DNA from 3 places in the Rhizobium sp. RCC_161_2 genome. Region 1 is predicted to be linked to each of the others. Evidence: predicted binding sites of a transcription regulator. Region 1 holds the regulator's gene; each other region holds the start of a gene.
The links. Region 1 encodes LexA, which represses DNA repair genes until DNA is damaged. Its sites were predicted from a motif close to TGTTCNNNNTGTGTTCNG; they were not measured.
Positions count from the first base shown of each region.

Region 2: a site for LexA is predicted at 2,390-2,407, ahead of dnaE (DNA polymerase III subunit alpha). Genes of this name have one in related genera too.
Region 3: a site for LexA is predicted at 2,526-2,543, ahead of AB6803_RS18945 (ImuA family protein). Genes of this name have one in related genera too.

Region 1 is NZ_JBFUPL010000002.1:634,972-639,238, forward strand. It holds gene kdsA (3-deoxy-8-phosphooctulonate synthase) at 1-801, opposite strand, end outside; gene AB6803_RS07225 (VOC family protein) at 798-1,685, opposite strand; gene lexA (transcriptional repressor LexA) at 2,078-2,800, shown strand; gene AB6803_RS07235 (ComEC/Rec2 family competence protein) at 2,781-4,267, opposite strand, start outside.
Region 2 is NZ_JBFUPL010000004.1:497,312-501,578, reverse strand. It holds gene dnaE (DNA polymerase III subunit alpha) at 1-2,144, opposite strand, end outside; gene AB6803_RS14130 (hypothetical protein) at 2,513-3,109, shown strand; gene AB6803_RS14125 (DUF5680 domain-containing protein) at 3,194-3,661, shown strand; gene AB6803_RS14120 (ABC transporter ATP-binding protein) at 3,669-4,267, opposite strand, start outside.
Region 3 is NZ_JBFUPL010000007.1:109,005-113,271, reverse strand. It holds gene AB6803_RS18955 (error-prone DNA polymerase) at 1-85, opposite strand, end outside; gene AB6803_RS18950 (DNA polymerase Y family protein) at 82-1,512, opposite strand; gene AB6803_RS18945 (ImuA family protein) at 1,553-2,503, opposite strand; gene AB6803_RS18940 (metallopeptidase family protein) at 2,667-3,104, shown strand; gene AB6803_RS18935 (DUF1737 domain-containing protein) at 3,129-3,335, opposite strand; gene AB6803_RS18930 (CoA ester lyase) at 3,369-4,267, opposite strand, start outside.

The DNA.
Region 1 (4,267 bases):
CAGAAGCTGCGGCATGTCCTTCAAATAGACCATGTTCGGACCATCGGACGGTGCGTTGTCCGGATCTTCATGCGTCTCGACGAAAACGCCGGCAACGCCGACGGCGACGGCTGCGCGTGCCAGCGTCTCGACGAACCGGCGGTCGCCGCCCGTCGAACCGCCCTGCCCGCCCGGCTGCTGCACGGAATGAGTCGCGTCGAAAATCACCGGAGCGCCCATGGCCGCCATGATCGGCAGCGAGCGCATGTCGGAGACCAGCGTGTTGTAGCCGAAGGAGGCGCCACGCTCGCAGAGCATGATGTTCGGGTTACCGCTGTCGTTGAGCTTGGCCAGCACGTTCTTCATGTCCCAGGGCGCCAGGAACTGGCCCTTCTTGACGTTGACGACGCGGCCGGTCTTGGCGGCGGCAACGAGAAGGTCGGTCTGGCGCGACAGGAAGGCCGGGATCTGCAGGATGTCTACCGTCTTGGCAACGACAGCGCACTGCTCCTCGGTGTGAATGTCGGACAAGACCGGAAAGCCATATTCCTTCTTGAGATCAGCAAAGACTTCCATGGCCTTTTCCAGGCCGATGCCGCGCTTGCCGGAGAGCGACGTACGGTTCGCCTTGTCATAGGAAGACTTGTAGACAAGGCCGATGCCGAGCTTGCCGCAGAGCTCCTTCAGAACGCCGGCAACCATGAAGGCATGATCGCGGCTTTCCATCTGGCAGGGGCCGGCAATCAGCGACAGCTTGGCGGTGTTGGAAAACAGAACCTTGGATGCGCCCTCGCCGACGATCACTTCGGAATTGGTGCTCATGCTATCTCCTCGAAGGCGAACAACGCGCCCTGTCCGGGGGCGGGCTTTGCCAGAATACGATTGTTCTTACGCGTGTATGTGACGCCGTTAGCAGCCAAATGCGACGATGTCACGGAAAGATCGCATGTCCTGAAAAGGATTGCGCGCGCCCGAAGGCCAGGATCGCCCGTCGGCAAGGGAAAATCGTAAAAAGCTTCCATGCCTTGCGGGGTCAGGACCTCGATCCTGGCGTTCGCCGTCTCGATCGTCAGCCCGAAGGAATGTTCCGATATCTTTGATCCGTCGGCAACCCGTTCGAAGAAGCCCCGAAACACGGTTGGCTTGGGCGTCGAAACAGCAACGCGCGCAATGCCGGTCACACCATTGGCATGCCGCTCCAGGGCATCACGATCAGCCGGCAAAGGGTTGATGCGCTGGCAGCAGAAGGCCAGGAAATCCGGGGACCGCAGGTCGGCCGCGAAAGCGAGACGGAAACCGGCGATGGTTTCCGAGCCATCCGGCATACGCATCGGCCTCTCGAAATCCAGCATCCGCCCAGCAGACATGGCATTGGCCAGGAACCGCTTGTCATCGGCGACGGCATCCTTCGTGCCGAGAACGATGGCCGAAAACCCTTCCTCACTGACGCGAAAACGATAGGCCTGGTCACGGGCAACGAAAACATTGCCTTCCTCGATGCTCGCTTCGTATTGCTCTTGCGACGCGACGCCTAGGGGCTCCAGATAGGTCTTGTCGGAAAAGAACACGCAGGCATTCTCGGTGCCGAAGGGATGGCGCGCATCGGCGGCGACGGTAAAACCAAGCTTGCCCAGCCGTTCCCGCGCCATGGCAATATTGACCGTCGGCAGTACGAGATGATCCAGCGGATGCGGCGATGAAACCATGGCTTCCCCCTTGATGCATGTCGCAGGTTTGCGCTCTTCCGACGCTCAATTCAAGATGAAAACGCAGCGTTTAAAACCAGGCCGATCGCAAATGGGAGGGCTCATTATCGAATGTGTTGCAACTGCGCGGAAGCCGGGATTGCTCCGGGTTTCAGTGGTTATCGGCTCTCATTTCCGCAGAATCGATCATCGTCGATTTCCGCATATGCTTCATTGATCAGCGCTGAATACTCCGCCGTTCTGCTTACTCGGGACTTGTTATGTTCCCCTTTATTTGATGCGCCGGCAAAACATTCATCGAAAATTAGGGACTTGCGGAACACATATGGAACATATAGTGTCCGTTCTGGATTTGTTTCACGACACCTTCACGATTCTGGGGTTCAAATACGATGTTGACACGCAAGCAGCAGGAACTGCTTCTCTTCATTCACGAACGGATGAAGGAGTCCGGCGTTCCACCTTCTTTCGATGAAATGAAGGATGCGCTGGACCTTGCGTCCAAGTCGGGCATTCATCGTTTGATCACGGCTCTGGAAGAGCGCGGCTTCATCCGCCGACTGCCGAATCGGGCTCGGGCGCTGGAGGTCATCAAGCTGCCGGAAGCCTATAGTCCAAGCCTGCAGCCGCGCCGCGGCTTCTCGCCGAGTGTCATCGAAGGCAGCCTGGGCAAGCCCCAGCCCGTACAGCCGCCGGCCCCCGCCAAGCCGGCAAATGACGAGAACAACAGCGCCGTTTCGGTGCCGGTCATGGGTCGCATCGCTGCCGGTGTTCCAATCTCGGCCATCCAGAACAATACCCACGATATCACTGTCCCCGCCGACATGCTTGGCTCCGGCGAGCATTATGCGCTCGAGGTCAAAGGCGACTCGATGATCGATGCCGGCATCTTCGATGGCGACACCGTCATTATCCGCAACAGCACGACCGCCAATCCCGGCGATATCGTCGTTGCCTTGGTCGACGATGAAGAGGCGACATTGAAGCGCTTCCGCCGCAAAGGTGCCTCGATCGCACTTGAGGCGGCTAACCCTGCCTACGAGACCCGTATTTTCGGACCGGATCGCGTCAAAGTGCAGGGCAAGCTCGTCGGCCTTATCCGCCGCTATCACTGATAGGTGACACGGGCGCGATCGGTGCGCCGAATGTGCCCGTTCGCCAATCATAGGAGCGATGCAAGTTCCACGGCCGCGTTAGAGTATCATACGCGGTCGAGACGATTGGCTTGCCGGCACTGAGATCCATTTCGATAGATCCTGTTCGCCGCAATGTGGCCCCTGTGAACAGCATGGCACCCGAGCGGCAGCGATCGAGCCGCAGCCGGACAGGGGTGACGACGATATTGGCAGTGTCACAGGCGGGAGAGAGATAGGCCGCATCCTCGATGGTGATGAGCATATCGCCATTGTCCAGCATCGCCACGCACCACGCCCGTTTCTGGCAGGCAAAGCCACCCTCCCCCGCTTTATCCAATGCGGCATCCATCGCCTTGCGGACAGCGTTCTCTTCGTCGACAGTCAGGCGGCGGTTCCTGTCCGACTTGCCGATCTTGGGAAGCTGGCTATCGGGTGGAAGCATTGTCGGCGGGCGGAGATCGGTCATCGCCAGTGCCCTTTGCCACTGCTCGAAAATGAAATCAGGCGGCTTTTCGCGATTGGTCGTCAGAGCATCGTCCCGCCGCAAGGCTACCAGCGTGCCATCCTCGGAAATCATTAGATCGGGCTTGTGGGCATCAGGAACAAGCGCCGCAACGACAACCGAGCCAATCATCAGCAACACGCCCGCATGCCGCAACCATGTCTTCAGCAAAGCCATCAATACGAAGCCGGCAATGAATGTCGGGAACAGCCAGACCGGCATGCGGCCGAAAGGAATATTGCCACCCCAGGAGGCGACAGTCTTGGCGATGAGGATGACGATATCCAGCCCCTCGCCAGTGATCTGCCAGAACCATGCATCTAGGCCAAAGGGCATCAGTAGCATCGCGGCCATGCCGAACGGCATGACGATGAAGGAAACGATCGGCATGGCCGCCAGATTGGCGGCAAGGCCATAGGTCGACAGCCGATGAAAATGCTCGATCGAGAAGATCGCCGTCGATGCACCGCCGAGAAAGGAGGTCGACAATACGCCGCCGAAGAAACGCGAGACGAAGAGCAGCGGACGCAATATCCGAAACCGCGAAAGAACGCTCTCCCGATGCCGCCGACGCGTCCAGAGCGAATAGCCGGACACCAAAGCCAGCGTCGCGGCGTAGGACATCTGGAAACTCGGTCCCAACGCTTGCGATGGGGAAAGGACAAGTATGATGATCGCCGATAGTGCGACATTGCGCAGGCTGATGGAGGGCCGGTCGAAAAGCACGGCAACCAGCATGATCGCCATCATGATGAAGGCGCGCTCCGCTGAAACACCGAAACCCGAAATCAGGTAATAGGCAGTGACCGTCAGCAGCGCGCCGATGGCCGCGATCTTCTTCGTCGGCCACGCCTGTGCCACCCCGAAGAACAGGCTGAGGGTATAGCGCAGGCCGACATAGAAGATGCCAGCCGAGAGAGCCATGTTCAGGCCGGAAATGGCGA
Region 2 (4,267 bases), on a different contig from region 1:
TAGCCGGAGAGCACCTGGGCGACCTGCATCACCTGCTCCTGGTAGACGATGACGCCTTGCGTCTCCTTCAACAGATAATCGATCATCGGATGGATCGACTCGATCTCTTCCTCGCCATGCTTGCGGGCATTGTAGACCGGGATATTTTCCATCGGACCTGGACGATAGAGCGCCACCAGGGCAATGATGTCCTCAATGCAGTCCGGACGCATGCCGATGAGCGCCTTGCGCATGCCCGCACTTTCCACCTGGAACACGCCGACCGTCTCGCCGCGCGAAAGCATGTCGTAAGTCTTCTTGTCGTCGAGCGGGATGCTGGCGAGATCGATGCTAATGCCGCGCTTGGCGACGAAATCGACGGCCGTCTTCAGGACCGTCAGCGTCTTCAGGCCGAGAAAGTCGAACTTCACCAGGCCGGCCTGCTCCACCCATTTCATGTTGAACTGGGTGACCGGCATGTCGGAGCGCGGATCGCGATACATCGGCACCAGCTTCGACAGAGGCCGATCGCCGATGACGATACCGGCGGCGTGGGTCGAGGCGTGGCGATAGAGGCCCTCGATCTTCTGGGCGATGTCGAGCAGGCGGGCGACAACAGGCTCCTTGTCGGCCTCCTCCTGAAGGCGCGGCTCCTCCTTGATCGCCTGGTGCAGTGGCGTCGGATTGGCGGGGTTGTTCGGCACCAGCTTGCAGATCTTGTCGACCTGGCCATAGGGCATTTCCAGTACGCGGCCGACGTCGCGGAGAGCAGCACGTGCCTGCAACGAACCGAAGGTGATGATCTGCGCCACCTGCTCGCGGCCATACTTGGCCTGCACGTAGCGGATCACCTCTTCACGGCGATCCTGGCAGAAGTCGATATCAAAGTCCGGCATCGACACGCGTGAGGGATTGAGGAAGCGCTCGAACAGCAGCGAGAAGCGCAGCGGATCGACGTCGGTGATGGTCAGCGCATAGGCGACCAGCGACCCCGCGCCCGAACCACGGCCGGGGCCGACCGGGATATCGTGACGCTTCGCCCATTTGATGAAGTCGGCAACGATCAGGAAGTAGCCGGGGAATTTCATGCCCTCGATAACGCTAAGCTCGAATTCCAGACGCTCGCGATAGTCCTTTTCGACATAGCCTGGCGCCATGCCGAGCGAGGCAAGGCGCTGATCGAGACCCTCGACCGCCTGGGCTCGCAGCTCTGCAGATTCGGCGCGATCGGCCTCTTCCTCGTCGGCGGCGGCGCCGGTGAAGCGCGGCAGGATTGGCTTGCGGGTCTTCAGCACGAACGAGCAGCGTCGGGCGATCTCGACGGTGTTTTCCAACGCCTCCGGCAGGTTGGCAAAGAGCTTCGCCATATCGGCACGGCTCTTCAGATAATGATCCGGCGTCAGGCGGAAACGGGTATCGTCGGAAACGATGGCATTGTGGGCGACCGCCATCAGCGCGTCATGGGCATCGTAATCGTCGCGGGTCGGGAAGAAAGCCTCGTTGGTGGCGACCAACGGTAGTTCGTGCTCATAGGCGAGCGCGATCATCTTCTGTTCGTGGCGACGGTCATAGGTGCCGTGACGCTGCAGCTCGACATAGAGCCGGTCGCCGAACAGGCGCTTCAGTGTCAGAAGCCGCGACAGCGCCTGAGGGGCATGCCCCTCCTTCAGCGCCATGTCGACGGGGCCGCCGAGCGACCCCGTCAGCGCGATCATCCCCTCCGTGCCGATCTCTTCCAGCCAGGAGGCTGTGATATGGACGGCCTGATTGCCCTCGCCGCCGAGATAGGCGCGGCTGACAAGGTCGACCAGCCGCTCATAGCCCTGCTCGGTGGCGGCAAGCAAGACGATGGACGGCAGCTTGGCCAAAGCCTGCTGCGGACCGCGCTTCTCGCCCTCGACACCATCCTCCATATCGATCGACACCTGGCAGCCGATAATGGGCTGCAGGCCATCGTCCATCGCCTTCTGGGAGAACTCCAGCGCAACGAAAAGGTTGTTGGTATCAGTGATGGCAATGGCCGGCTGATTGTCGCCGGCCGCCTTGGCAAGGATCTTCTTCAGGGGCAATGCGCCCTCGAGCAGCGAATAGGCGGAATGGACGCGAAGATGCACGAATTCCGGCGTGTCACCGACCGGTGCGCTCGTCGCGTCGCTGCTCGTCATATCCGCCACTTTATGCCCTTCCGCATGCCCAAATGAATCGGCTGCATTGTCGGCATAGCGGACGGTAAAGTCCAGAAGCAGTCCTCATGATTCACGGGTGCATCGCAACACCCGTGGGGATAAGATTCACATCGCCATCATGATCAGGGAAAAGCTGGCGACGAACATCACGATGGAGGTGAATGCTGCAACGTCTCGAATGATATCGGTCATTTACGCGCTCCTTACTCGTTATGTTTCTTATTTGTTCTATTTTTGTTCGAGAGTCAATAGGGCCATCAATAAATTTCATCGTCGACGTTCTCCTGCGTGTCGATGGACGGAAGAACCAGCCGCAGCTAAGGAGAGAGATGAACGGGGAGATCACCATGAAGCCGCTTGTTGTCGCAGCCCTCATTTCCTTTTCCGCTACCGCGGCAGCCGCCGCCGAAACCACCATTGCGCCCGAGCGCATCATCGATGCCGCGATCGGTGACTGGAACAAGGACGGCAAACCGGATCTCGCCCTACTGGTGGCGCCGGCGCCTGATGATCAGGCGGACGATTCCATCGGCATCTACATCTATCTGCGCGACGATGAGCATTCCTTGCTGAGGCTTGCGGCGGCAGCACCGAACAAGGTTTGGGGCAGCACGGAACCCGACGGCGTCTTTGGCCAGGAACCCTCGATCAAGGCGCTGCCGAACGGCTCGATCGCCGTCACCTCTCAGAACGATGCCATCGGACGGGACCGCTGGGAACAGACACTCACGCTCGCCTTCCGCAACAATGCCTTCGTCGTCGCCGGTTACACCTATGATTATCGCGACACACTGAACCCCGATGGCGGCTATAGCTGCGATTTCAATGTCCTGACCGGCAAGGCGACAAAAGGCGGCAAGGACCTCAAGACCGAGGGCAAGACCATCAAGATCGGGGACTGGGAGGACGATTTCGGCCAGAAGGGTTGCGGCGCAAGCGAGTAATAATTTTCCATTTGTTCACTATATGTTCTTTACAACTCATAGCCCGCGTGACATGCTGAGCGCCCACCATGAATGGAGAGAACCGTGCCGGATCTTGCCGAGCTGAATGATTTCATTGTCACGGCGAAGGCCGAAACCTATGTCGGCGATGGCGAGAGATTGCCGTCCTGTCGCAGCGGATCGCATGATATCGGCTATGCCGGCGGCCGCTGGCGCTACCTCGACAGCTATTTCGGCGGCACGGATTTCGCCGGCCAGGAACTGGTCTGGCTCGATGACCAACCGGTCTGGGCGATGAATTATTTCGGACATATCGTCGAGCCCGATCTGATCGACGGCACGATGGCGGGAATGATCATCAAGGCGTCGCTGCTGCGTCTTTACCTCGATGAGAAGCGCTTCCTCGGCGGCTTCGAATTCGACCATCCGCTCGGCCGCTATGTCGACCGCAGCACCGGCGGCTGTAACCACTTCAGCGGCCACGAAGTCATCCTGGTGAACGAGCGCAAAGCTTACGAACTCGACTATCGCGGCGGTCTGATCGTCCCCTAAATGATGATCAGAACTCCACGACCTTGCCGTCGTTGATGGTAACGCGGCGGTCCATGCGAGCCGCAAGGTCGTGATTATGCGTGGCGATCAGCGCCGCAAGACCTGACTGCCGCACCAGCGCTTCGAGTGCATCGAAGACGTAATGCGCGGTCTCGGGATCGAGGTTGCCGGTCGGCTCGTCGGCCAACAATACCAGCGGCGCATTGGCGACGGCACGGGCGATGGCGACGCGCTGCTGTTCGCCGCCGGAGAGCTCGGCCGGGCGATGATCGGCGCGGTGGCCGATGCGCATGTAATCGAGAAGCTGGGCGGCGCGGACGCTCGCCTCCTTCCGCGACAGGCCGGAAATCAGCTGCGGCATCATGATGTTTTCAAGCGCCGAGAACTCGGGCAGCAAATGATGGAACTGATAGACGAAACCGATCTCGCTGCGGCGAACGGCCGTGCGCTTTTCATCGGACAGTCCTTCGCAGGCATGGCCGTTGATCGTCACCTCGCCGGCATCGGGATGTTCCAGCAGGCCGGCGACATGCAGGAGCGTCGACTTGCCTGTCCCCGACGGCGCGACCAGGGCGACGATCTCGCCGCTATGCAGGGCGAAATCGG
Region 3 (4,267 bases), on a different contig from region 1:
AGGCACCTTCGAGAAAGGAGAAGTTCGACCGGGCCCCAATCTCGAAAAAAGGGGGTGGCCCGGAAGAGGACGGATGGGCGCTCATGCGAAGACCCCATGCATATACCAGTGCGGCGCCGTTTCGCCTCGACCATAAAGCCCCTTGCGGAACAGCCAGTAGCGATGACCGCCCTCGTCCTCGATACGGAAATAATCACGCTCCGGGACATCGTCTTCCTCCTCGATCCACCATTCCGCCGCCAGTCGCTCCGGTCCTTCGGCCCGCAGGACCCGGTGCATCATCCGCCGCCAGCGGAACTGCCGGGGTGGGCCATCAGGCACCTCGGCGGCAAAGGCCTCGATCGGCTCCGGCATGCGAAACAGACGGAGCGGCCGTTCGCCCCGGAAAAAGCCGTGACCGGCATCTTCGCTGCCCGTCCGCCTGCGAGTAGCGAAGATGTGCATGGCCGGCACCGGCCGGGCGGCCCGCTCGGGAATATGGCTTTGCCGTAATTCGAAGCCCTGCAGGCAATCCGGCCCCAGCCGCGCCGCAACCCGGTCGGCGAAGGCGGCAAGCGACGTGCCCTGCCGATCCTCCTCGACAAAATCGCCCTGCATCGCATCGAAAGGCGCATGCTGCAGGACGTTGAGGCGGACGATTTCGAAGCCGTATCCGACATCGAGATCATCATGAATAGCGGTAAAGCGCTCAGTAAACAGGCCGGCGATCCGCCTTGGCTCACGCAGCGGCTGCGACGCGCCGGCGGCAATGCGGAACACCGCGCCATCGACCCGAAACAGCAGGAGCTCGAACAGGCGGCCGCCGACACCGCGCGCTTCCAGCCCCGGCTTCAAGGTTTCGGCAAGCTCGCGGGCCAATTGCAGGATATCGGCCTCGGCCTGCACCGGCTCGGCAAGCCGCCGTTCGGCCGACAATTGCGCCACCGGTCGGCGCGGCGAGATCGGCTCTTCGGCGTGGCCAATCGCCTGATCGAGCCGCAGAAGCAACTGCGCGCCGAAACGGCGGGTGAGCGGCGCGCGCGGTGCGGCGAGGAGATCGCCCACCTGCTTCAATCCAAGCTTTTGCAAGGCGGCGACGGTTTCCTCGCCGAGCCTCAGCGAAGCGACCGGCAACGGCGCCAGCGCCTCTTCCATGGCGTCCGGCGGGACGACACGGCTGTCGTCAAAGCGGGCAACCGCCCAGGACAGGCCCGGCGCGGAGGAGATGGCGCCGCGAACATCGAGCCCCAGCCCGGAAATGCGGATCAATATATCCTCGAGCAGCGCATCTTCGCCGCCGAAGAGATGGGCGCAGCCGGTAATGTCGAGAAAAAGCCCGTCCTTGCCGTCGATCGCCACCAGCGGCGTATAACGATCGCACCAGTCGGCGATCGCCTCCAGCAGCTTGCGGTCTGCCGCCGGATCCTCTTCGATGACGTCGAGAGCGGGACAGATCGCCTTCGCCTCGGCAACACCCAGGCCGGGCTTCAGCCCGATGATCTCCGCCTTTTCGTTGAGCGCGGTGAGCCGCATGGCATTGCTGAGCTTGCCGGCGCAGGCAAGCGGCGGCGCTTCAAGCCGGCCGGCTGTACGCCAGGACAGGCCCCAGCGCTTCCGGGCGATCCGGTCCGTCGGCAGATGCGGGAAGGTCAGCGCCAGAATGCGCTGCGTATTCGTCGGGAAAGGCAGGACGCTGAGCGTCGGGGACAAGGGAAAACTGGCGGTCATGGGCATTCCATTCCAGGGTTATGGAAAAAGGCGCCGGATTGCGGCTCTTTTCCAGGGTGAGATGAAAGGCCGGATGACCGATGCTACCGCCAAGCATCGATCCGTCCGGTAGAGGCCGCGCCAAAGCCGGCGCGGGTTCGACGGAGAGGCGGAAGAGGGCGCTGCTTGCCTCCTCTTCGCCTCCCTGCCGCAAGAGAAACAAAGGCCGCCCCGCCGCCTTGGCCCGAAGCGCGAGCCGCCGGCTTTCGGTCAGGCCGAAACGGGCCGGATTGCCGCGCACCTCCAGGATGACGACCGCAAAGGCAGCGCTCGCGAGCGCCGTCTCCGCCAGCCACAGCGCCTCTTCCAGCTTGCGCGGCGAGGCCTGCAGAAAGCCGGCCGGCTCCAATCCGAAATCCCTGATGCCGATGGGGTAGGGCAGGCCCGCCTCCATCGCCGCCACCGTGTCGCCGATCCATAGAACCGGCGACACGGTGGCGGTCTTGCCGGCGGCTTGCGCCCCAAGCCGCGCGGCAAGAGCAAGCGTGAAGCCGCTGGCCGCACCCGCATGACGCAAGGCCAGCGAACGGATCTCCGTCAGCGCGTCGAGCGGCACGCCGCCCTGCATCGCCTGGTCGAGATCGGCAACCCCGGTCGCCAGCAGCGACTGGACAGCACCCATCAGACCGGCCTCAGGCTCCGTCGCCCGCGTCTCATGCGCAGCCGCTGACAGCGCCGGTATCGGCCTGCCTTCCAGTCGGGCGATGGTTTCACGCAGGGCAAAAAGCGTTTCCCGCGCCACGGCGGTCTCTGCCATGACGTTAGCTCCAGATCAATTATGTTCCTGTTATGTTCTTATGGATTCCAGAGGTCGAGGAAAGAGTCAACATGATTCTATGAGAAAATATTCCTCTGCCACAATCGGCTCTCGAAAAAGCCGAGCAAAGGCTCTATATGACCAGCTACGGAAGGAAGCATTCATGGCCCGCATTGACCAGAGCGAGGATTGGCGGGACCGCCACGCACCCTCAATCAGCGCATTTGAATCACTGGCCACGGAGGCTTACAGCCACCTGCCGGACGAATTCCGTTCGCTCACCGGCAATCTCATCATTGTGATCGAGGATTTTCCAGACGACGACGTGTTCGAGGACATGGCGCTGGAAACGCCCTTCGACCTGCTCGGCCTGTTCGAAGGTCGTGGGATATCCGAGCGCTTCACCGCCCAGACCGGGGAAATGCCGAACAAGATCCGGCTTTATCGCCGGCCGATCATCGATTACTGGGCGGAGAACGAGGAAACCCTCGGCGATATCATCACCCATGTCCTGATCCACGAAATCGGCCATCATTTCGGCCTGAGCGACGAGGACATGGAGCGCATCGAGGAAAGCGCGGAAGAAGCGACAGATCGCTAGAAAAGCGGCTCTATTGCCGCACGCTTATTGCTCGGAAAGCTTGACCTCAGGATCGTAATCCTTGCCTACAACCTCTTTGACGACGGCCTGGCCGCATTGCATCACGCCGGTCGCGGCGTTGAAGCTATAGGTCGGCGAGCCTGAGAGGTCCCAGCCCTTGTTCAGCGCGGCGGTCACCTTGTGGCAGAAGGAAGCGTCATCCGGTCCGGTGAGGAAGCGATAGAGTTTCATCGAAGCGTCTTTCGTAACATAGCGGCCTCACCCTCAACTTGCCGAAGGGCGATGGCGTTTTGCAATCAGGCGAGCTTTATGAACCAGTCTTTCCGCCTGGACAAGATGCAGCCGCTCGACCATGCGGCCGCCGAGATTGACGACATTGAGGCTCGCGGCGGCGGGATCGGAAAAGGCGGCGATGATCGCCTCCGCCTCGGCAATCGCCGTCTCGTCCGGCCCGAAATGCCGATTAGCGGCCTCGATCTGGTTCGGGTGGATCAGCATCTTGCCGGCAAAGCCCATGGCGCGACCTTCGTCGCATTCGGCGTCCAGCGTCTGCATATCCTTGAAATCGTTGAAGACGCTGTCGATAGCGTCGAGCCCGTAAGCGCTGACCGCCAAAATCACCTGCATCAGCCAGGGCACGAGATAGGCGCGGCCCGGCTGCGGCAACACCCCGGTCTCCTTACGCAGATCGTTGAGGCCGACGACGAAGCAATCGAGCCGGCTTCCCGGCGTGCGTCCGGCCTCGGCGATGGCAGCCGCATTCAAAATGCCGCGCGGCGTCTCGATCATCGCCCAGATGCGCAGGCTCTCGGGCGCATCCGCTTCGGCAAGCCTGTCGCTGACGACAGTCACATCCTGCGGTCCGTCGACCTTGGGCAGAAGCACCGCATCAGGTTCGAGCGCCAGAACCAGATCCAGATCGTCGGCGCCAAAACCGGATGACAGCGTATTGATGCGGATGATCCGCTCCTTGCCCACAAGCTTCGGCCCGGCGAAAAAGGCCTTCAAATTCTCGCGCGCCTCCACCTTCATCTCCGGCGCCACGGAATCCTCGAGGTCGAAGATGACCGCATCGCAATCGAGGCTGGCGATCTTTTCAAGCGCGCGACGATTGATCGCGGGAACGCTCAGCACCGAACGGCGCAGGCAGACGGAACGGGGAG